3 regions of the Rhizobium sp. SYY.PMSO genome follow, and region 3 is predicted to be linked to each of the others. Evidence: riboswitches for the same ligand, from Rfam matches in the RefSeq annotation. Region 3 holds a riboswitch; each other region holds the start of a gene.
The links. Region 3 has a riboswitch for thiamine pyrophosphate ahead of thiM (hydroxyethylthiazole kinase). Riboswitches for the same ligand answer to the same signal wherever they lie in the genome.

Region 1 (7,699 bases), on a different replicon from region 3:
GACAAGGCCGGCGGCGATCTTCAGGAGCGTCGACTTGCCGGACCCGTTGCGGCCGACAAGGCAGATCTTGTCGCCCGGCTCCACCTGCAGCCCGGCACCGGCGAGCAAAGGCGCACCGCCAAAGCTCAGGAAGATGTCGTCGAGTTTCAGAATGGGAGGGGCCAAGATCAGACTCCGGAAAGGTCATAAGGGCGGGCAAGAACGATCGCCCTGCCGCTGCCGAGCAAAAAGCGCACATCGCCTTCCGCCACATTGGAAATGGTGCGCGATGCGCCGAAGGGCAAATGAAAATCACGCAAGGGATATCGGGCATTCTCGATGAAAAGGCCCGTCAGATCGCTGAAGCCGAGCACCGAAAACAGCGAGCGGGCCGGCAGCGCCAGCGTGAGATCGCCCGGCGGAAGCGGCACGGCCTCCTCGTCGCCTGAAGTCAGCAACACGTCGAGGCCTTTTTCGGCAAGGTGAACGCCGTAAAGCAGATGCTGGATCGCATGATCGGATCGCTCGCCGCCCATGGCGCCGGCGAGGATCAGCCTGGCCGCACCGCGATCGATCGCTTCCGAGACGGCAATCTCGCCGTCGGTCGCCGCCTTCGCTGCCGGATAGGGCTGCTTCGGCACGTTGGGAAAGGCGCGCAGCAGATCGGCAGGCGTGGAATCGAAGTCGCCGACCCACAGCTCAGGTTCCACCCCGAGCGCGACCGCATGGCGCATGCCGCCATCGGCCGCGATGAAACGGCTGCCTGAAACGGCATCGCGCAATCGCTCCGTCAGGCGGAGCTCGCCGCCGAGCAGGATGGTGAAGGTGGTGGACTGGCTCATGAGGCAAGCCCATAGCGCAAACTCATATCCCTAGGGAAGAGCGCCGTTGGCAAGAACGACCGCGCCGGCCGCTCAGTCGTCGGTTTCCTTGAGGCGAGCCTGGAAAACCCGCTCGTAACCGCTGACATAGCGATCGAACAGCAGCGAGAAGCTCTCGATTTCCTCCGCCGTCCAATCTGCAAAGATGCTGCCGATGACCGAATATTTCTGCGCCTGTATCTCCGACAGCAATCGCTGCCCGAGCGCGGTCAGCACCACGACGATGCGGCGCGCATCCGCCTGCGATGCCTTGCGGCGCAGGACACCGCGGGCCACCATGTCGGCAACGATGCGGCTCGCCCGCGACGGATCGATACGCACCATTTCGGCGATGGTGCCGACGGTGACTTCGCCGGTCGCCTCCGCCCGCCGGACGACATCGAGCACGTCGAGATGCGAAAGCTCGAGGCCCGGCGCGACGCTCTGAATGGCAAGCCTGCCGATCATGCGGCGGCCCGTCAGCAGGCGCATGCGCGTCATCGCATGGCCGATGCGAAGAAGATTCTCGTCTTCGGTCGGCAGGTGAGCTTCAACTTCTCGTGTGTTCGTCGCAGATGTCATCTTTCCACCATACCAGAGGGAGAAAAGAAATAAAATATGCAAACAGCATTCAACTGTCATTGACAATTATATGCTAATGGCACATATATTTCAGGTATGAAAACCGAGGCGTCCCGCGCATTCGATCGATCGCGCAGCGTTTCGGCCAAGCTGGGATTTCTTGCCCCATGGACATGCAGACAACATTGGCCCCGCTCGTGGCGGATCATAAACGGCGGCTTATCCTCTTCCTGTTTCTGATGACCGCCATGTTCATGGCGACGCTCGACAACCAGATCGTATCGACGGCGCTTCCGACGATCGTCGGCGAGTTCGGGCATCTGGAGCGCTTCGGCTGGATCGGATCGGCCTATCTTCTCTCCCTATCGGCCGTCATGCCCGTCTACGGCAAGCTCGGCGACCTCTTCGGCCGCAAATATGTGATGATGGCGGCGATCGCGATCTTCACCGCCGGCTCCGCCGTCTGCGGTCTTGCCGTGTCGATGAACACGCTGATCGCCGCCCGCGTGCTGCAGGGTCTCGGCGGCGGCGGCATCATGGTATCGATCTTCGCGGTCAACGCCGACATCTTCGAGCCGCGCGAACGCGCCCGTTACCAGAGCTATTCGAGCCTGGTGCTGATGGCCTCCGGCGCCATCGGGCCTGTTCTCGGCGGCACGATGAGCGATCTGTTCGGCTGGCGCTCGATCTTCCTCGTCAACGTGCCGATCGGCTTCATCGTGCTCACCGGCCTCGCCTTCATGCTCCCCTATCGCAAGCCGGCCCGCCGGCCGAAGATCGATTATGCCGGTGCCGTCGTCCTTGCCCTGACGACCACGAGCATCGTGCTTGCCGCCGATGGCAGCGAATTGTTCGGATCGCTGCTGTCGCCGCAATGCCTCGGCATCATCGCCTTCGGCGTGATCTGCGCCATTGCCTGGGTCTTCATCGAGCGCCGCGCGCCGGAGCCGATCGTGCCGATGACGCTGTTCCGCAATTCAACATTCGGCCTTCTGCTGATCACCTCGATCACCAGCGGCGCCGTTGCCATCGGCATGGTCAATTATTTCGCGCTCTTCCTGCAGACGACGACGGGCCTTTCACCCTCGATGGCCGGCCTGCTGTTCATTCTGCTGACCGGCGGCCTCGTCTGCGGCTCGCTGTCGGCCGGCCGGCTGATCGCGGCAAGGGGGCGCTACAAGCCCTTTGCGGTCGCAAGCGCCGCCTGCAGCACCATCGCATTCGCCTCGCTCGCCTTCGTCCATGCCGGCACGCCCATCGTCTTCATCGGCGGCCTGATGCTCTTGCACGGCATCGGCATCGGCCTTGCGCAGCAGGTGCCCGTCATCGGCGTGCAGAACGCGGCCGCTGCCCGCGATGTGGGTGCGGCGACCGGCGCCGTCACGCTGTCGCGCATGGGCGGCGCCTCGATCGCCATCTCCATCTACGGCGCCATCATCGCCGCCAAGCTCGGCAATGTCGGTGTTTCCATCGCAGGCGTTCCCGACATCGAGGAACTGACGCCGAAGATGATGGCCGCTCTGCCGGAGGCAACCCGCGAAGCCGTCGCCAATGCCTATGCCAGCGCCTTCAGCCCGCTGTTCATGACGGCCGCCGGCATCTGCCTGCTCGGTCTTCTGACCTCCCTGACGCTGAAGAACGTGCAGCTTCCCGGCGCAACAAAGAAACTGGACGGCGTAGCTGCTGCCCACGCCGCCGAGTAACGCCTCCCGCCCATAATCGGCAAGGGAATCATTTCCCTTGTCATCCCGTCGTCACAAGGCTAAATCTGCCGACGCTCTAACGGGGTGCCTTATGTCTTTGCGGACATCTGGCTGAGAGGCTTTGACCGGCCAACCCGCGGAACCTGATCCGGCTAACACCGGCGGAGGGATTAGACGCGTGACGAAATCATAGCGCCCTTTTCCCCTTCAAGACGAAACCAGAGAGGAGGCGCTGTCATGCAACACCGTTCGCTATTGTCATTCTTCGCCGGCTTGGCCCTTGCCGCCGGAACGACCCTTTTCGCCGCACAGCCAGCCGCCGCGGCCGACAAGACCCTGACCATCTACACCTATGAGAGCTTTACCGCCGACTGGGGTCCGGGCGCCAAGGTCAAGGCGGCCTTCGAAAAGACCTGCGGCTGCACGGTCAACTATGTCAGCGTCACCGACGGCGTGGCGCTTCTCTCCCGCCTCAAGCTGGAGGGCGCGGGCACCAAGGCCGATGTCGTTCTCGGCCTCGACACCAATCTCGTCGACGAAGCCAAGGATACCGGCCTCTTCGACGCAAGCGGCATCGACACCTCGGCCCTCAAGGTTCCCGGCGATTTCAAGGACGATGTCTTCGTGCCCTACGACTACGGCCACTTCGCCGTCATCTACGACACTCAGACGGTGAAAAATCCGCCGAAGAGCATGAAGGACCTGGTCGAGGGCGATCCCTCGCAGAAGATCGTCATCGAGGATCCGCGCACCTCGACGCCGGGTCTCGGCCTTCTGCTCTGGGTCAAGTCGATCTATGGCGACAAGGCGGCCGACGCGTGGACGAAGCTCAAGGGCCGCATCCTGACCGTCACCCCCGGCTGGTCGGAAGCCTACGATCTCTTCACCAAGGGCGAAGCGCCGATGGTGCTCTCCTACACGACGTCGCCGGCCTATCACATGATCGAGGACAAGACCGACCGCTATCAGGCGGCCGCCTTCTCGGAAGGCCATTACATCCAGATCGAGGTCGCCGGCCTCATCAAGTCTTCGCCGAACAAGGATCTCGCCCGCGACTTCCTGAAGTTCATGATCTCCCCCGGCTTCCAGGACATCATCCCGACAGCCAACTGGATGATGCCGGTCTCCGCCACGTCGGAACCGCTGCCGGATGCCTTCAGCAAGCTCGTCGTACCGTCGAAGACCTTCCTGATGAGCCCCGCTGAGGTCGACAAGAACCGCAAGGCCTGGATCGACGAGTGGCTGACCGCCACCAGCGGCAACTGACACCTTGACCATCCTGACGGCACCCGAACGAAGACGCGCTATTTCCGGCGGGGCGCTCAGCCTTGCCGGCATCGTCTTCTTCGTGGGAGTTGCCGTGCTCGTCCTGCTGGCCGCCGGCATCGAATCCGGCGGCGAAACCACGCTGACCGATCCCTACCTGCTGCGCGTCCTGCGCTTTACGCTGCTGCAGGCAACGCTTTCGACGCTCCTTTCCATCGCGCTCGCCATACCGGTCGCGCGCGCTTTGGCGCGCCAGCCGCGCTTTCCCGGCCGGTTATGGCTGATCCGGCTGATGGCCGTGCCGATGGGCCTGCCGGTGCTGATCGGCGCGCTCGGCCTGCTCGGCATATGGGGCCGGCAGGGGCTGCTCAATCAGGCGTTTGCGGCGATCGGCCTGTCGCAGCCCGTCAGCATTTACGGGCTCGCGGGCATCCTGCTGGCGCATGTCTTCTTCAACATGCCGCTCGCCTGCCGGCTGATGCTTGCCGGGCTGGAGCGCGTGCCGGCGGAATACTGGCTCGTGGCCGGCGGGCTCGGCATGCGGCCCGCCTCGGTCTTCCGCTTCATCGAATGGCCTGTCCTGCGCGGCCTCATTCCCGGCATTGCCGGCCTGATCTTCATGCTCTGCGCCACCAGCTTCACGCTCGTCCTGATCCTCGGCGGCGGCCCGGCCGCGACGACGCTGGAGGTGGCGATCTATCAGGCGCTGCGCTTCGATTTCGATCCGGCGCGCGCCGTGATGCTGTCGCTGCTGCAAATCGTCGTGACCGTGGCGATCCTCGGCGCCATGACGCTGTTTCGCGCGCCGGACGATCATGGGCTGACCAGCGGCCGTACGCTGCGGCGCATCGATGGACAGATGGCTGCGGCGCGATGGGCCGATGCGGTCATGCTCCTGCTCACAACGCTCTTTCTCGGCCTGCCGCTCGCTTCGGTCGTTGTTGCCGGCCTGGAGGCCAACCTTCCGAAGCTGGCGATCCAGCCGATCTTTCTGCAGGCGGCCGCCACGAGCCTTGCGATCGCACTCGCCGCCGGGCTTCTCGCGGTCCTGATATCATTTGCGATCATTCGCGCCCGATCGGCGATATCGGCAGGTCGCCGCAATTCAATCGGCCTGCGCGGCCTGGCGATCGCATTGAGCGGAAGCTCGTCCCTGATCCTGCTGGTTCCGCCGATCGTACTGGCAACAGGCTGGTTTCTGGCGCTCAGGCCGCTGGGCGATCCCAGCAGGTTCGCCGCCATCCTGATCGTGATCGTCAATGCGCTGATGGCGTTGCCCTTCGTCATTCGCGTCATCGAGCCGGCCTATGCCGTCCATCGTCGGCGCACCGAACGGCTGGCGGCGAGCCTCGGCCTTCATGGCGTCTCCCGGCTGCGCCTCATCGATTGGCCGGGCCTGCGCAAACCGTTTTTCACGGCGCTCTCCTTTGCCATGGCCCTGTCGCTCGGCGATCTCGGCGCCGTGGCGCTCTTCGGCTCGGATAGCCTGATGACCCTGCCGTGGCTGGTCTACAGCAAGCTCGGCAGCTACCGCACCAATGATGCCGATGGCTACGCGCTGATTCTCGGCCTGGTGTGCCTTCTCCTGACCATCGCAGGCACGGCGGGCCAGGGCACGGACGATCACGAAAGCAGACGACATGACTGACGGCAACGACACGAGCGAACGAGCTATCGCCATGGACGGCGTAGAGCTGCGCCTCGGCACACATGATTTCCGCTTCGATTGCGCATTGCCGCAAGGCAGGATCATCGCCGTCGCCGGCCCCTCGGGATCCGGCAAATCGACCTTTCTCAATCTGCTGGCCGGCTTCGAGCAGCCCGACCGCGGCCGCGTCCTGCTGGCGGGACAGGACGTGACCGGCCTGCACCCCGCCGAACGGCCGGTGTCCCTCGTCTTTCAGGACAACAACCTCTTTGCCCATCTCGATCTCTTCACGAACATCGGCCTCGGCATCAGCCCCTCGCTGAGGCTTTTGGCGCAGGATCGGCAAAGGGTCTCGCAGGCTCTGGCACGCGTCGGGCTCCCGGGTTTCGAGAAGCGCAAGCCGGGAACGCTCTCCGGCGGCGAACGGCAGCGCGCCGCCTTCGCGAGAGCACTGGTGCGCGACAAGCCGATCCTGTTGCTGGACGAACCCTTCGCCGCCCTCGACCCCGGCTTGCGTTCCGGCATGGTCGAGCTCCTGAAAACCCTTCATCGGGAAACCGGCAATACGGTGCTGATCGTCTCGCACGATCCGGCGGAGGTGCGGCGCCTTGCCGACCACGCCGTCTTCATCGACGGCGGCGCCATCAGGCTCGCCGCGCCCATCGAGACCTTCCTGACGACGGACGGCATTCCGGCACTGACCACATTTTTGCAACATTGAATGCGTCGCAGCATCCCGCCGCCGGCTTTGCCTTAATTTCGTCGCGGCAAGCGGCTGAAAGTCCTGGGGAAAGCTTGCTAAAATACAACGCTGCCACATTTAAACGGAGTCTCGCTATGCAACCGGTGCCAAAATCGGCTACAGCAACGGGTGGAGACCGTCCGGGCAAACGCGGACCGATGCGGGTGGAAACAACCTTTATCGGCGCGCGAGGATGATCGGCCCGGTAACGATCAACCGGATATGGCGCCGAGCCGGCATGGCAGCGAAATGAGTAGGATACAGGTACTGAAGCAGAGCAAGCGAGCAGAACGAAGGATCGGTGCGACCGTCGCAACCCATTTGCGCCGCCTTGTCCCCCTCCTTGCTGCCGCAATCATTTTGGACAGCTGCCAGACGGTGCTGGACCAATCCTATCAGCCGAGCGTTTCGCCCTCCGCCAATCCGCAAATCGTCTCCGAGGTGCAGAAGAACGATCCGCGCGCGCAGATGGGCGCCCGCGAGCATCCGCGCATCCTGGCGAGCTATGGCGGCGAATACAAGGATGCCAAGACCGAGCGCCTCGTCGCCCGCATCGCCGGCGCGCTCACCAGCGTCTCGGAAAATCCGCAGCAGTCCTACCGCATCACCATCCTCAATTCGCCCTCGATCAACGCTTTCGCATTGCCGGGTGGCTATCTCTATGTCACCCGCGGTCTGCTGGCGCTTGCCAACGACGCTTCTGAGGTCGCCGCCGTGCTGTCGCACGAGATGGCGCACGTCACCGCCAATCACGGTATTGAGCGCCAGAAGCGCGAGGAGGCTGAGGTCATCGCCAGCCGCGTGGTTGCCGAGGTGCTGTCGAGCGATCTGGCCGGCAAGCAGGCGCTTGCCCGCGGCAAGCTGCGCCTTGCGGCCTTCTCGCGCCAGCAGGAGCTTCAGGCCGACGAGATCGGCATCC
Region 2 (7,699 bases), 260 kb from region 3:
GGTGCGGCCGGGCGATTTCATCGAATTCTTCGCAGAGATCGATCTGCTCGGCGCCCTTTCGGCCTGTCCCGGTGGGGATTGCGGCAGCGAGCATTCGAGCGATACGGCGGCTTGCTATCCGCTGAAGGTGGAAATCTGGCGTCCGCGGGCCGAAAGCCTTGCCGGCAGAGTGTTTCCCGCACCGAACGCCTATTCGCGAACGCACGCCCCATAATCGGATAGCCCGACACTTTCGAAAAAAGTTTGCCGGCGGTTTCGGCCGCCGGCAATCTCCATATAATCTGTCATGTGCACGGTTCGCCTGATGGCGAACGTGTTGGCCGTCCTAATTACAAACGCGGATGCGCTCGTAGTGCCAGCCATCGTCATACTGGTTTTGAACCGCGCGGTTCTCGAACCAGCATCTCGGCGGCGGCGGGGGCGGCGCTGCGTAAACCGGGCCGCCATTGGCGATGGCGCCGCCGATAAGGCCGCCGATCAGACCGGCAGCGACACCGCCGGCAATTGCGCCGCCATTGCCGTGATGGTGATGGCGACGCCAGTCGTCATGGCCACGCCAGTCGCCGCGATAGGGCGGCCGGCCGTCATATTGCTGCGCTTGCGCGAAGCTGACAGGCGCCAATGCGCCGCCTACGACCGTAGCGGCCAGCAAAACCGTAAAAACCGTCTTCTTTATCATGACTACCTCCAAAGCAGTCTTCAAACTCAGCGAATGCGCGAGTCATTTAATCAACGTCTTAAGCATGATTATGTTCGCCTGAATATTTTATGAATGCGCCGTTCATCGGGCACACGGCCCGAAAAACACGCGGGATGCGGCGATGTCCCCACAATTCTTCAGCTTTTGAGCCGTGGCCGTGTCGCTTTTATCCATTCGAGCGTCCGCGATTCCGGATCACTGTTGCGTGTGATGTCGGTTACGACGGCGCCGCAATCGGCTCCATGTGCGAATACGCCCGCGAGGCGTTCGACCGTCAGTCCGCCGATCGCAACAAGCGGCATGTCGCCGATATGCGTTTTCCATTGGGCGATGCGGTCCAGACCCTGAGGCGCCCAGGCCATGGCCTTGAAGGTGGTTGGATAGATCGGCCCGAGGGCTATGTAATCGGGCTCAGCTGCAAGTGCTTTTGCCAATTCCGTTTCGTCGTGGGTCGAGAGCCCCAGTTTCAATCCGGCCGCGCGAACGGCGCCGAGATCGGCGGCGGCCAGATCTTCCTGCCCGAGGTGGATGAAGTCGCAACCTTCCTCGATGGCAAGCCGCCAATGGTCGTTGACGATCAATTGGCACGAGTAGGCGGCACAGACTGCCTTCGATTCGCGAATCTCCGCGCGAATCTCCTCAAGCGTACGGTCCTTGATGCGCAACTGCACCAGTTTGACGCCGAGCGGCACCAGTCTCCTGATCCAGGCCGCGCTATCGACGATGAGATAGAAAGGGTCGAGCGTCACGAGAAAACCGCCTTTCCGATGAGCGGAGTGGACGGCACCGCCATATCGCGCGGCTCCAGCATGCCCGCGCCAAAAGCCTGCCTGCCGGCCTCGATCGCCTTGGCGAAGGCTTCCGCCATGGCCGCCGGATCGCCGGCGCCGGCGACGGCCGTGTTGAGAAGCACGGCATCGAAGCCGAACTCCATGACGGCGGCTGCATGCGAGGGCCTGCCGATACCGGCGTCCACGATGAGCGGCACTTGCGGAAAATGCGCTCTCATGGAACGAAGAGCCGAGGGGTCGAGCGGCCCCGCCGCCGTGCCGATCGGCGCGCACCAGGGCATCAGCACCTTGCATCCGGCGTCCAGCAGACGCTCGGCGACGACGAGATCGGTCGTCGTATAGGGAAAGACCTCGAAACCGTCATCCGTGAGAATCCTGGCCGTCTCCACCAGAGCGAAGACATCGGGCTGAAGCGTGTCGTGATGGCCGATCACCTCAAGCTTGATCCAGTTGGTTCGAAACACCTCGCGCGCCATTTTCGCGGTCAGGATTGCTTCGGAAACTCCATGGCAGCCGGCGGTGTTGGGAAGAACGCGGACGCCCAGGCCGCGAATCATGTCGAAGAATGCGCCGCCGTTGCGTCCGCCCGCCGTTTCCCGGCGCAGGGATATGGTGACGATCTCGGTGCCCGAGCGCTGGACGGCCTGCGCCAGCACGGCCGGTGAAGGGTAGCGGGCCGTACCGAGAAGAAGATGCGATGCGATTTTTATTCCGTAGAGCTCAAGCATGGGTCAGCCTCCTTGCATTGGCGTGAGGATTTCTATCCGGTCATTGTCGGCAAGGGGGTGGTCATCGCGCTCTTCACGATGGATGAGTTCGCCGTTGACGGCGGTTGCCAGCCACTCGCCCTCATAGTCCAGGGCAACTAGAAGCTGCGAAAGCGTTGCTGCCTCGACGATCTGTGTTTCGCCGTTGATGATCAGGCGCATGGGCGGTTCCTGTCGCTGTCGTATCTGGAAAAGATGAGGCTTGCCGCTTCGGCGGCCATCGCCGGCGCCAGCAGGAAGCCGTGGCGATAAAGGCCGTTGATAAGGATGGTTTTGCCTTCCTGCGTGACGCGGGGAAGGTTGTCCGGAAAGGCGGGGCGGACGCCGGCGCCGGTTTCGACGACGGCGGCGTCGGCAAAGGCCGGATGCAGCGCATAGGCCGCGTTCAGCAGCTCCATCAGCGAGCGGGCGGTAATGGCCCCGCCGAACTCGGTTTCGATCATGGTCGCGCCGACCATGAACAGGCCGTCGCCGCGCGGCACGATATAGACGGGAAAGCGCGGATGCAGCAGGCGGACTGGCCGTGAAAGCGCGATCTCCTGCGTCTGCAGATAGAGCATTTCGCCCCGAACACCCCGCAACTCCCGACTTTGGCCGATACGAGCCGCCCCCGTGCAGTCGACGATATCGGCAAATTCGCCGTCGTCGGCTATTCCGTCGGCAAAGATGACGCCCTTTGCCGAAAGATCGTCTCTCAATGAATGCAGGATCTCGCGCGGATTGAGGTGCGCTTCCTGCGGAAAGAACAGGCCGTGCCGGAAACGGCCGGCGAGGGACGGTTCAAGGGTGGCGATTTCGTGCTCGTCCACCCAGCGATAGCCCGTCGTGCGGTCCGCGAACCGTCTTAGCTCCTGTCGATCGCGGTTCGGCGCGAGGACAAGCGTTCCATTGCGGACGATCCTGCCCGGCAGGATCGCTTCCCATCGATCGGCCGCGTCGCGACCCCGTTCAAGCACGGCCGCATCGGCACTTTCCCGTTCGCACCATGGGGCCAGCATTCCGCCGGCGAGCCAGGAGGCGGCGCGGCTGAAATTGCGGCTGGTCTCAAAGACCGTGACTTCGGCACCGCGCACGTACAGTTCGTGAGCGACGGTGAGGCCGGCGACGCCGGCCCCTTTGACGAGGATGCGCATCTTACTCGGCCGGCTGTGCGTTGGCATCGACCGGCATATAAAGGTCGCCCCCCTCCCGATACCTCGCCGCCATCGCTTCCAGCCCCTCCTTCTGCGCCTCGGCGCGGATGTCGTGCGATATCCGCATGGAGCAGAATTTCGGGCCGCACATCGAGCAGAAATGCGCGACTTTATGGGCTTCCTTCGGCAAGGTTTCGTCATGGAAGCTGCGTGCGGTGTCGGGATCGAGCGACAGGTTGAACTGGTCTTCCCAGCGGAATTCGAAGCGGGCGCGCGACAATGCATCGTCGCGGACGCGTGCGGCCGGATGGCCCTTGGCAAGATCGGCCGCATGGGCGGCGATCTTGTAGGTGATGACGCCCGTCTTGACGTCGTTGCGGTCGGGCAGGCCGAGATGTTCTTTCGGGGTGACGTAGCAGAGCATCGCCGTGCCGAACCAGCCGATCATCGCAGCACCGATTCCCGAGGTGATATGATCGTAGCCCGGCGCGATATCCGTGGTCAGCGGCCCGAGCGTGTAGAAAGGCGCCGCGCCGCAGAGGGTCAGCTGCTTGTCCATGTTTTCCTTGATCTTGTGCATCGGAACATGGCCGGGGCCTTCGATCATCACCTGGCAGTCTTTCGCCCAGGCGATCTTCGTCAGTTCGCCCAGCGTCTCCAGCTCGGCGAACTGCGCGGCGTCGTTGGCATCGGCAATCGAGCCGGGGCGCAGGCCGTCGCCAAGCGAAAAGGAGACGTCATAGGCGCGGCAGATATCGCAGATGTCCTCGAAATGTTCATAGAGGAAGCTCTCGCAGTGGTGATGGAGACACCATTTCGCCATGATCGAGCCGCCGCGCGAGACGATGCCGGTGACGCGGTTGACGGTGAGCGGAATGTAGTGCAGCCGCACGCCGGCATGGATGGTGAAATAGTCGACGCCCTGTTCGGCCTGCTCGATCAGCGTGTCGCGATAGATCTCCCAGGTCAGTTCCTCGGCGATGCCGCCGACCTTCTCCAAAGCCTGATAGAGCGGCACCGTGCCGATCGGCAGCGGCGAATTGCGGATGATCCATTCGCGGATATTGTGGATGTTGCGGCCGGTCGAGAGATCCATGACGGTATCGGCACCCCAGCGCGCCGCCCAGACCATTTTCTCGACTTCCTCCGCCATGGACGAGGTGACAGCGGAATTGCCGATATTGGCGTTGATCTTCACCAGGAAATTCCGGCCGATGATCATCGGTTCGCTTTCCGGGTGGTTGATGTTGGCCGGAATGATCGCGCGGCCGGCCGCGACCTCCTGGCGGACGAATTCCGGGGTCACATGGTCCGGAATACGGGCGCCGAAGCTTTCGCCGTCGCGCGCCATGGCTTCGGCCTGCGCCTTGCGGCCGAGATTTTCACGGATGGCGATGAATTCCATTTCCGGGGTGACGATGCCGGCGCGTGCATAGGCGATCTGGGTGACGGCCTTGCCGTCCCTGGCCCGCAACGGCTGGCGTCTGCCCGGAAATTCCGGGGTCAGTCGCTCGCCGGTGACAAAGCCATTGTCTTCCGGGCGCACATGCCGGCCTTCATAAGCGTCGACATCGCCGCGGGCGAGCACCCAGTTGCGACGGAGTTGCGGCAGGCCCTGCTCGATACGGATTTCCGCGCCCTCGATCGTATAGGGCCCGGAGGAATCGTAGACGATGACGGGCGGTTCGCCCGATGTCGGGTGGACGCTGATCTCCCGCATCGGCACGCGGACATCGGCATGGATATCGCCCGTGACATGGATCTTCCGCGACGCGGGCAGCGGCCCTGTGGTGACGGTGGGGGTGAGGGTCTTTGCGGCAATGGTCATGGTTTGAGGCTCCAAGTGGCGGTTGGAGACCCAGTCATCAGCCGGAATGATGAAAAGACGCCGGCATGGAATCCACGCGGGAATCCGAAGCCTTCGAGCGCTTGCACCGTCCCTACGCCAGTATGAACTGGATCAGGTTCAACGGGTCACTGCGCCACAACAGGCAAAGCCATATTGTCCAGCAGTATCTCAGCCCCTTGCCGGGACCCCCCCTGGTGAATGTGAAAAGGCTATGCCGTCGCGTTGGTTCCTGTCAACCCCGCCGCAAGCGGCACGGTTGGCCGGAGGAATCGCAGCCGCCATGCGTCGAAAATACAATCTCCGCGAGATTTTCCGAAGGGGCGGCCTTGTGCCGCCTCAATAACGCGGCGCGGTGTCGCCGACGAAACGATGAGGGCCTGTGTGCGAGAGCTTGCTGGCGGTATCGAGCCAGATCTTGCCGCCAAGCGCGCGCCAGCGACGGCAGAAGGCGAAATCCTCGCTGAGATAGAGGCCCGTCTCTTCCTCGATCATGCATTCAAACAGCGCGTATTGCGTGCCCGGCGATGGCTTCGTGCTCGGATAGGCATGGATGGCGTTATAGCGCAGTCCCGGATAGGCCTCCGTCATCGCCTCGATGACCGCACGCTTGATGAGAAGCATGCCGGTTCCGGCATAGACGGCGCTGACAAAATCGCCGTCCCGTTCCGCACTCTGGCCAATCAGAGGCGTGCCGACATAATGGAGCGCTGCTGAGGCAAGCGACGAGCCGTCCTGCGAATTGGTGCGAGCGGCAGTGTTCCAATCGTAATCCTTGATCGGATACATCGCCGCGACGACATCCTTGTCGGCGTCGAGCAACCGCATCACCTGATCCGGTTCGAAGCTGATGTCGGCGTCGATGAACAGCATGTGGGTGGCCGCGGTGTCGTTCAGAAAGGACGATACGAGGGTGTTGCGGCTGCGCGTGATCAAGGCATCGTTGCCGAGCAGGGCGAGCGTCAGTTGAATGCCGGCCTGCGCGCCCGTCTGCATCAGGGAAAAGATGGATTGCATATAATCCTTGGTAACGAGACCGCCGAAACAGGGGGTAGCGATGAATATCTGGCGGTTCTCATGCATTCGCGATTTGTCCCCTTTTCGATGGCGCGCCGGCGGGAATCTAGGGAGATTCGATATTTCTGTGTGTACCGATTTATTGAGTTTTGTTTCCAAGCATTGCTGAAATCGGCAGGCAGCGCTTTGCCGCAGACCGGCCTGCCGAATGGCGCAGCGTGCCTGTCGGCGGCAGAGCTGGCCGCACATTTCGGGCGATTGCCGGCATCGGCCCCGCCCGGGTTGTGGCCCGGGAGACCAGTTGCATTTAGGCAACAGCACCCAAGACTAACGCCGGAGCCTCTTTCATTGAATTGACAAACATACGGGCTGTTTGTAAATCGGATGCAGGACAGAGGTTGTCTTACGGTCGAGTGGTCGGCCGGATCGGTAGGGGCATTTCAAGACCTTTGCCGCGGGGTCAATCATGGAGGTTCGAGGGGACTCAAGCCAACATCAGGTACGTATTTGCCGGGCTATCCGGTCGCGTTTTAGACCGAACCGATCTTCAAAGCGGTATTCCAGCTCTGCACTCGCGGTAAATTAGAAATGCATATTACAATCAGGAGTTTATAATGAACATCAAGAGCCTTCTTCTCGGCTCCGCTGCTGCCCTGGCAGCAGTATCCGGCGCGCACGCAGCCGACGCGATCGTCGCTGCCGAGCCCGAGCCGCTGGAATACGTTCGTATCTGCGACGCATACGGTGCTGGCTACTTCTTCATCCCGGGCACCGAAACCTGCCTCAAGATCGGCGGCCGCGTCCGTACGGAAGGCGAGTGGTACGATGCCTATAACCCGAACAGCAAGAACGGCACGCTCTGGCACACCCGCGCCGAGCTGAACGTCGACACCGCGACCGACACCGAATACGGCCCGCTGAAGACCAACATGGTTCTGCGTTGGGACTGGAACGACGGCGGCTCCACCTCCACGAAGCTCCTGTTCGCCAACATCAGCCTCGGCGGCTTCACGGTCGGTAAGCTCGACTCGCAGTACAACCTGTACATGGGTTACGCCGGCGACGTCATCAACGACGACGTGATCTATGACGGTCCGTACGAACTCAACCAGTTGACCTACAACTACGACGCAGGCAACGGCTTCACGGCCGTCATCTCGCTCGAAGATTCGAATTCCAGCGGCTCGGATGCGTCCTACGGCTCCAGCTGGTGGGCGGACGACAAGGCCAACCACTACGCTCCTGACGTTGTAGCCGGTGCCGGCTTCAAGTCCGGCGCATGGGGCTTCAAGGTTGTCGGCGGCTACGACTCGATCGTCGAAGAAGGCGCCATCAAGGCTCGTGTCGATGCCGACTTTGGCGCATTCTCGGCCTTCTTGATGGGCGGCTGGAACACCGACGGCGACAAGCTCAACAAGTATGCAGGCACCAACCTCGATCGTTCG
Region 3 (7,699 bases):
TGCCGGGCGTTTCGATACGATAGGTGACGGTGATGGTCATGGACGGCTGAACGCTCCTCTCGCCCACGATTTTTCGCGTGGCGCAAACTGGTAATCTGGTATAATGAGTATTCCAACTTCTGCAAAGACTTTTTTGTCCGGCGGCGGATACCGCGTTTCGTAATGGGGCTTCCGCCGGGACAACAAAAATGCATAAGGGAGGAAAAGCTTTGAGAAAGCGGGGTTCCATGGGCCAGCCAGTCGAACAGATTGTACGTCGAAAGCTGTCTGACGAGGTATTCGATCGGCTGGAGCGGTTGATCACCTCGGGAGAGCTCAAGCCTGGCGACGAGATGCCATCCGAGCGTGTCCTCATGGAGCGATTCGGTGTCGGCCGTCCGGCAATCCGCGAGGCCATGCAGGCGCTTGCCAATATGGGGCTGGTGAATATTTCGCACGGCGAGCGCGCCAAGGTGTTGCAGCTCACGGCAAAATCGATCTTCCGACAGGTCGATCTGACCGCCAAGATCATGCTGTCACAATCGTCCGACTCGCTCGAGCAGCTGAAGAGCGCCCGAATTTTCTTCGAGCGCGGCATGGCGCGCGAAGCGGCATTGCGGGCAACGGAAAAGGATGTCACCGATCTTCACGAGATCATCGAACGGCAGCGCGCGTCGCTGGGGCATGCGGAGGAATTCATTTCGGCCGACATGCAGTTCCACACGCGCATTGCCCAGATTTCCGGGAATCCGATCTTTGCCGCCGTCAGCGAAGCCATGCTGGCATGGCTGAAGGCATATCACACCGACATGCTGATCTGGACGGGTAAGGAGAAGTTCACGCTGGTCGAGCACGAGGAAATCCTCGCGCGCATTGCCGAGAATGATGCCGATGGAGCCGAGCAGGCGATGCTCAAGCATCTGGAAAGGTCGCGCGCGCTCTATACGAAATGACAGGCTCCCCGGTGGGCTCGCCTGAACGATGGCACGGGGGCGTATTCGTCCTAATTCCTCCCCAATCCTCATAGTATCTGACAGGATGCAGATGAGGTGTACGCGATGGTCAATTTCATTCACCGCAATATGGCGCTTTTTCTGGCGCCCGTCCTGACGGCGGTTGCCATAACCGCCTACAATCTGACGTGCCTTCTGGTCAGACATCATCACACCCTGGCACACGAGATGCATCGAGCCGCAGGCGCTCTTGTGCTGGTCGTCGTATTCTATGCGATCCTCCGCTACATGCAGTCATTGCCGGAAGACGACGGTTAGAAACCCATTGAACCTGGCAATTGCCGCGGATGTCTTCAGACAGGGTTCAGCGTGGCCGGCTATCGTCGGCCGTTCCTTGATGCGGAATCGGCGAAGCGTCTGACGGCTTTCGCGGTTTTCGTGTTGGAAAACAGTTTCGCAGCAAGTCGCCGCACCGGTCCGGTGCAAAGCCCCCGAGAACTGAGGATGTCAAAACGTGGCTGATGTTTGTACGCAAGGCGTAGACACGGGCTTTGTTGCCCTGGGCTATGCCAAGATCGCAATCCTGGGCGTCGTGCAGGGATTGACGGAGCTGCTGCCGGTCTCCTCCACTGCCCATATGCGCCTGGTGCCGGCCTTGCTCGGCTGGCAGGACCCGGGTTCGGCCTTTTCGGCTGCGATGCAGCTTGCGGCTCTTGCCGCGATCGTCTCTTATTTCTGGAGCGATGTCCGTTATGTCGCCTTCGGGTCGCTCGACGCCGTCAGGCGAAGGGATTGGCGCTCGCCTGCGATGCGGCTTGCGATTGCCATCGTGATTGCGACCGTACCGATCGTCATTGCGGGCCTTCTGCTGTCGTCATCCCTGAACGCCTGCGGAACGTCTTTCCGCAGCCTTTGGGTGATCGGCATCGCCTGCCTGGTCATGGGGCTGCTTCTGGCTGTCGCGGAACTCTACAGCCGCCACAGGAAAGGCATCGAGCAGATGACGCTGATGGATGCCCTGATCGTCGGCATCGCCCAGGTCGGCGCGCTTGTTCCCGGCGTCTCGCGCTCCGGCTCGACGCTGACCGGTGCGCTTTTCCTCGGCCTGAAGCGCGACGAGGCTGCTCGGTTCTCATTCCTGCTCGGCCTGCCGGCCATCGCGCTTGCCGGCCTGAAGGAGCTTTTCGAGCTCTATAAGGCGCATATTCCCATGGAAGCCTGGTCGGTTCTGATCGTCGGCCTTGTCGTCGGAAGCATATCGTCCTTCGTCACCATATGGGGACTTATGCGCTTTCTGGAGCGCTTCTCGACTTGGCCCTTTGTCGTCTATCGCATAGTGCTCGGCGCCGTCATTCTCTTCGGTGTGCTGACCATGGGCTGGGCCTGAGCCATCTGAACCATCCGAACGGCATGCCGGGAAATGGCGCTGCCCGTTAAGGCAGCGCCATTTTCGTTCCGGGGCTATCCGAATACGAGGCCGCCATCGACAATGAGGTTTTGCCCGGTGACGGCGCGTGCCCACGGGCTGGCGAAGAAGAGAACCGCATCGGCCGCCTCATCGGGGGTGGTAACGCGGCGCAGCGGCGTATTCGCGGCGATGATGTCGAAGACGGCTTCCGGCGTGGCGCTGCTGGCATCCGTCGTGCGCAGAAGGCCGCCGGATACCATGTTGACGGTGATCCCCAGCGGGCCGAGCTCGGCGGCAGCCGTACGGGTCAGCGACAGCAGCGCCGCCTTGGCGGCGGTATAATCGTGATAGGGCACGACCGGATTCTGGAAGAGATTCGTACCGATGGTGACGATCCGGCCGAAGGCCACCGATGCCATTGCCGGTCGTGCCGCCTGTATGAGGTTCAAGGCCCCCTGCAGCGCGGTTTCCAGCTGTATCGCCATTTCTCTCCAGCTCAACGCGTCCAGTTTCGAGCGCGCATCGCCGTTGAAACTGAAATCGGCCAGCGCATTGTGAACGACCGTCGTCGGTGCTCCGAAATGCTCCGTCACCTCTGCGACCAGTCGTTTCGTCTCTTCGAGGTCGCGAATATCGGCCTGAAAGGCTTTCGCATGGTCGCCAAGCCGTGCGGCGAGCGCCTCCGCCTGCTCGCGGCTGGCGCGATAGTTGATCGCCACCTTCGCGCCTTCCCGGGCAAAGGCCGTTGCGATGGCGGCACCAAGACCGCGCCCCGCGCCCGAAACGATGACGATCTGCTCCTTGATTGGCAGGCTCATTTCCTTACTCCTTCTTTGTCTGCCCATAGCGCATGGAAGTGCTGGACAGGCCCATGACCGCTTCCAACGGAAAGCTGGCCCGCGGCAGCCACCGCAGCGGCGAGATAGGCTTTGGCCGCGGCAACGGCTTCGGCAAGCGGCAAGCCCCTGGCGATTCCCGCAGCGATTGCGCTGGAGAGCGTGCAGCCCGTTCCATGCGTGTTCTTCGTCGGCAGCCGTTCGGCCTCGAACCAGGTCAGGCGGCCGTCGCCTGCCAGCACATCCGGACTTTCGTGACCCTCCAGATGGCCGCCCTTTACCAGGACCGCCGAAGACCCGAACTCGGCCAGCGCAAGCGCCTGGCGCGCCATGTCCTCGCGGCTTCGCGCTTCCGGCTCGTGCAGGAGGGCCGCTGCCTCGGGCAGGTTCGGCGTGATGACCGTTGCCAGCGGCAGCAATCGGGTGGTCAGCACGTCGACGGCATCGGCGGCAAGCAGGGCTGCGCCACCCTTGGCAATCATGACAGGGTCGAGCACGACGGGCACATCGCGATGTCGCGCCAGAACATCCGCGACGGCGCCCGCAATCGCGGCGTTGGCGATCATGCCGATCTTGATGGCATCGACACGGATATCGGCAAAGATGGCGTCGATCTGCTCCGCCACGAATTGGGGCGGGACCGGATAGACGCCGGAAACGCCCTGCGTATTTTGAGCCGTCAATGCCGTCAGGACGGCCATTCCATAGACGCCGAGGGCAGAAAAGGTTTTCAGGTCGGCCTGAATGCCGGCGCCGCCGGAAGGATCGGAGCCGGCGATGGACAAGACGTTACGGATCATTGGCGGGCCTCCTTGATGGCGTGCGCGATAAGGGCCGTGGCTGCCCGCGGGTCCGGCGTGCCGCATATGGCGGAGACAACCGCCAGACCGTCGGCGCCGGCCGAAAGAACCTTCGCCGCGTGCTCTGCCTTGAGGCCGCCGATCGCGACCGTTGGAACCGGGCAGAGCCTGACGATGCGGGCAAGGCCGTCGAAGCCGATCGGCTGCTTGTGGTCGGGCTTGGTCGGCGTTGCAAAGACCGGCCCGACCCCGGCATAATCGACGATGCCGGCATCTATGGCGGAAGCGAGGGCCTCGGTTTCCACCGAAAGGCCGAGGATCATATCCGGCCCGATCAGGCGGCGCGCCTCGGTGGCGTCCATATCCTCCTGACCGATATGGAGGCCGTCGGCGCCGATGGCGATGGCCGCCTCGACATTGTCGTTGACGATCAGCCGGGTATTGCTCCCTTGCAGGATCTTTTTGAGGGCGAGACCCGTTTCGATCATCGCGGCAGCCGGAGCGTGCTTGTCGCGCAACTGTACGATCGTGGCACCGCCGGCAACAGCCGCGCGAGTGGTCTCGATCATGCCGATGTCGGCGCAAAGCACGGGATCGAGGACAAGATAGAGCGAGAGATCGAAGTCTTTCATGCCGCCGAGATCCTTGCTTCGCGGTCCAGCACTTCCTTGTCCAGGCCGGCGAGCGCATCGAGGAAGCGCCAGGAGAAGGAGCCCGGGCCGTTCGCAGCCGTTGCCGCCTGTTTCCCGGCGACGGCAAAGACGGCAAGTGCGGCCACCGTTGCATCCAATGCCGCATCCGGCGCCGTTGCGGCAAAGGCGCCGACAAGGCAGGTGAGGGAGCAGCCGAGCGCGGTTACTTGCGGCATGAGCGGCGAACCGCCCGCAACGCGCCGTGCCTGCCGCCCGTCGGTCACGAAATCGGTGACCCCTGTGACGGCGACGACGCAGCCGTGCCTTTCAGCCAGTTGCCGTGCGGAATCTTCCGCCTGCTCGACGGCGTCGCGGCTGTCGACGCCCTGGCCGCGGCTGGCGCCGCCGGCAAGCGCGATGATCTCGGATGCGTTGCCGCGAACGATCGTCGGCCGCAGCTCGATCAATCGGGCGACGGCATTGCGGCGAAACGCCGTGGCATGGTGAGCGACCGGATCGAGGACCCATGGCTTGCCGGCCGCGTTGGCCGACTGCGCGGCCTTCAGCATGCCCGCAAGCCAGCCGCTCGAGAGCGTGCCGATATTGATCGTCAGCGCGCCGGAGATGGCGGCGAATTCGCCCGCTTCCTCTTCGGCATGCACCATGGCCGGCGATGCGCCGGCGGCAAGCATTACATTGGCGGCGATATTCATCGCGACGAAATTGGTGATGCATTGCACCAGGGGCGGGTTGGCCCGCATGGCGCCAAGCAGCTTGCCCGCTGTGATCTGATCTCGCATATCGGCCCTTTCAGGCGGAGCGAGACGCGAGGGGACGACGTGCTGTGCCTGCAAGGTCCCGAGCGACTTCCTCCGCCAGCATGATCTGGTTCAGGTTCGAAGGGTGCTTCTCAGCCCGCCGGATGGCGGACGCCCCTGTCTCTCATCTCTTCCTTTTCGCAGACAAAGCCGGCGCTGTCACCAGCAAATCGCAAATGCCACGGCGACGGGCGGCGAGGGCAGGTTGCCTCGTTACGCGGCGATCCATGCAATAGACGCATGGGTGCAGTGAGCTCTTGGCTCTGCAAAAAGCGCGGGATCGGGACTATATGTTTCTCATCGAAGCGAACGGAGCGCCAAGGACGGCAGCCCGGCTTCGAAAGCCCGAGGAAAGGGGATCATCATGAACGTAGCACGCTCTTTCAACAACTGGCGCAAGTATCGTCAGACGGTCGCCGAATTGGGCCGTATGTCTACGCGCGAACTGCATGACCTGGGTATCGATCGCGGCGAAATCCGCAATGTCGCCCGCGCAGCCATCGCTCGCTAACGGCCGCAACGGCACCTTATAAAGCTGCATTACGCCAGCGCCTGCTTCCATCCGAGCAGGCGCTTTTGTTTTGTGAATATCGTAGCCGGCGCTGGCCGCATTCGCTGAAAATCCCGTCAGCTCAGCCTTCCGCTTTTCGCATAGCGCATAACTGCCCTGCAAAGAAATGCCTATGAACTGAGCAAAAGACTGGTATTCTCATCCCCATCGAAGCGATGCATCTCCTCCCGCATCCCTTCGCTTGGCAGACGTCCTACTCCTCCTCCCAGGGACGGCTGCAGGAACAGCGGAACTCCTCCTCCCATCCGCTGTTCGGTTCTTGTAGAAAGCCTGCCGCACCTCCTCCCGCGGCAGGCTTTTTTCATTTCGGCCATCGAACGAATCTCCGGCAAACCATCTTCGATTGTTCTTCGCCGGTGCAATGCAGATCACAGGCCCAGCCGCTTGTGTCGAAAGCCGCGCGGACTCCTCTCGCAAAAATGAACAGCCGCCCCTATGTCCGGCATATGTAGCGCGCTACATCGAAGACCGACCCCAAAACCTGATTCCCGAACAGGAGGATGCCCATGACCGGTTCTGCCGACTATACGCCGCCGAAGATCTGGACCTGGAACAAGGCCAATGGCGGCCAGTTCGCCAACATCAACCGTCCGATCGCCGGGCCGACCCACGACAAGGAATTGCCTGTCGGTCGCCATCCCCTTCAGCTCTATTCGCTTGGAACGCCCAACGGCGTGAAAGTCACCATCATGCTCGAAGAGCTGCTGGCGCTTGGCCATAGCGGTGCGGAATATGACGCCTGGCTGATCAAGATCGGCGAAGGCGATCAGTTCGGCAGCGGTTTCGTGGATGTGAATCCCAATTCGAAGATCCCGGCCTTGCTGGACCGCAGCGGCCCGAAGCCGGTTCGCGTCTTCGAATCGGCCTCGATCCTCATGTATCTCGCCGAAAAGTTTGGCGCCTTCCTGCCTGCCGAACAGCCGGCGCGTGCCGAGTGCCTGTCCTGGCTTTTCTGGCAGATGGGCAGCGCGCCCTATCTCGGCGGCGGTTTCGGCCATTTCTATGCCTATGCTCCGACGAAGATCGAATATGCGATCGACCGCTTCGCAATGGAAGTGAAGCGCCAGCTCGACGTGCTCGACCGTCGTCTGGCCGAGAGCGAATACATCGCCGGCAGCGATTACACGATTGCCGATATCGCCATCTGGCCGTGGTACGGCGGCTTGGCCAAGGGCTGGCAGTACGGCGCGGGCGAATTCCTGCAGGTGCAGGACTACAAGAACGTTCAGCGCTGGGCCGACCAGATCTATGCGCGGCCGGCCGTCAAACGCGGCCGCATGGTTAACCGCATGTCGGGCGATCCGTCCGAACAGCTGCGCGAGCGCCACGACGCCAGCGATTTCGAAACCAGGACGCAGGACAAGATCGCAGCCGCAGGCTGACGAACAATTTGATGCTCATTCTTGCGAACTCGCGGTCTCAGGGCCGCGAGTTTTTTATTGCATTCGCCACTGAACCCCGGCCGCCCACGGCCAAGTCAGCCTCGCTCAATCTTGCCCGGCGTAATGTTCGGCTGCCGAGGCTGTCTTGCCCGGCATGAACGCGGTGCGATCAGGCAAAGCGTTTCGACTTTGGTCAAAGAGGAATGCTACTTCATGCAGCAGGTTGCTGACGATCGAGCCCTGGATAAGAACATCGCCGCGGGCTTGCTATCGAGGCAATCGAGCGCGGAACGCGCAGCGCTTTTGAACTGCCTGATTTC

Region 1: another riboswitch for thiamine pyrophosphate. It lies ahead of thiB (thiamine ABC transporter substrate binding subunit); the one in region 3 lies ahead of thiM (hydroxyethylthiazole kinase).
Region 2: another riboswitch for thiamine pyrophosphate. It lies ahead of thiC (phosphomethylpyrimidine synthase ThiC); the one in region 3 lies ahead of thiM (hydroxyethylthiazole kinase).

What each region holds. Positions count from the first base shown of each region.
Region 1 is NZ_CP177349.1:3,131,986-3,139,684, forward strand. It holds gene ACJJVH_RS15195 (ABC-F family ATP-binding cassette domain-containing protein) at 1-165, opposite strand, end outside; gene ACJJVH_RS15200 (thiamine diphosphokinase) at 168-821, opposite strand; gene ACJJVH_RS15205 (MarR family transcriptional regulator) at 894-1,421, opposite strand; gene ACJJVH_RS15210 (MDR family MFS transporter) at 1,589-3,124, shown strand; TPP riboswitch at 3,195-3,311, shown strand; gene thiB (thiamine ABC transporter substrate binding subunit) at 3,362-4,390, shown strand; gene thiP (thiamine/thiamine pyrophosphate ABC transporter permease ThiP) at 4,401-6,038, shown strand; gene ACJJVH_RS15225 (ATP-binding cassette domain-containing protein) at 6,031-6,759, shown strand; gene ACJJVH_RS15230 (M48 family metalloprotease) at 7,030-7,699, shown strand, end outside.
Region 2 is NZ_CP177350.1:1,287,685-1,295,383, reverse strand. It holds gene ACJJVH_RS24270 (DUF1989 domain-containing protein) at 1-214, shown strand, start outside; gene ACJJVH_RS24265 (hypothetical protein) at 326-679, opposite strand; gene ACJJVH_RS24260 (thiamine phosphate synthase) at 838-1,449, opposite strand; gene ACJJVH_RS24255 (thiazole synthase) at 1,446-2,219, opposite strand; gene thiS (sulfur carrier protein ThiS) at 2,223-2,420, opposite strand; gene thiO (glycine oxidase ThiO) at 2,411-3,391, opposite strand; gene thiC (phosphomethylpyrimidine synthase ThiC) at 3,393-5,219, opposite strand; TPP riboswitch at 5,312-5,442, opposite strand; gene ACJJVH_RS24235 (hypothetical protein) at 5,577-6,320, opposite strand; gene ACJJVH_RS24230 (porin) at 6,869-7,699, shown strand, end outside.
Region 3 is NZ_CP177350.1:1,026,910-1,034,608, forward strand. It holds gene oiaX (3-oxo-isoapionate-4-phosphate decarboxylase OiaX) at 1-40, opposite strand, end outside; gene ACJJVH_RS23110 (transcriptional regulator NanR) at 228-932, shown strand; gene ACJJVH_RS23115 (hypothetical protein) at 1,038-1,250, shown strand; gene ACJJVH_RS23120 (undecaprenyl-diphosphate phosphatase) at 1,447-2,319, shown strand; gene ACJJVH_RS23125 (3-oxoacyl-ACP reductase) at 2,394-3,158, opposite strand; gene thiD (bifunctional hydroxymethylpyrimidine kinase/phosphomethylpyrimidine kinase) at 3,155-3,976, opposite strand; gene thiE (thiamine phosphate synthase) at 3,973-4,608, opposite strand; gene thiM (hydroxyethylthiazole kinase) at 4,605-5,408, opposite strand; TPP riboswitch at 5,459-5,555, opposite strand; gene ACJJVH_RS23145 (DUF1127 domain-containing protein) at 5,791-5,937, shown strand; gene yghU (glutathione-dependent disulfide-bond oxidoreductase) at 6,504-7,379, shown strand; gene ACJJVH_RS23155 (hypothetical protein) at 7,593-7,699, shown strand, end outside.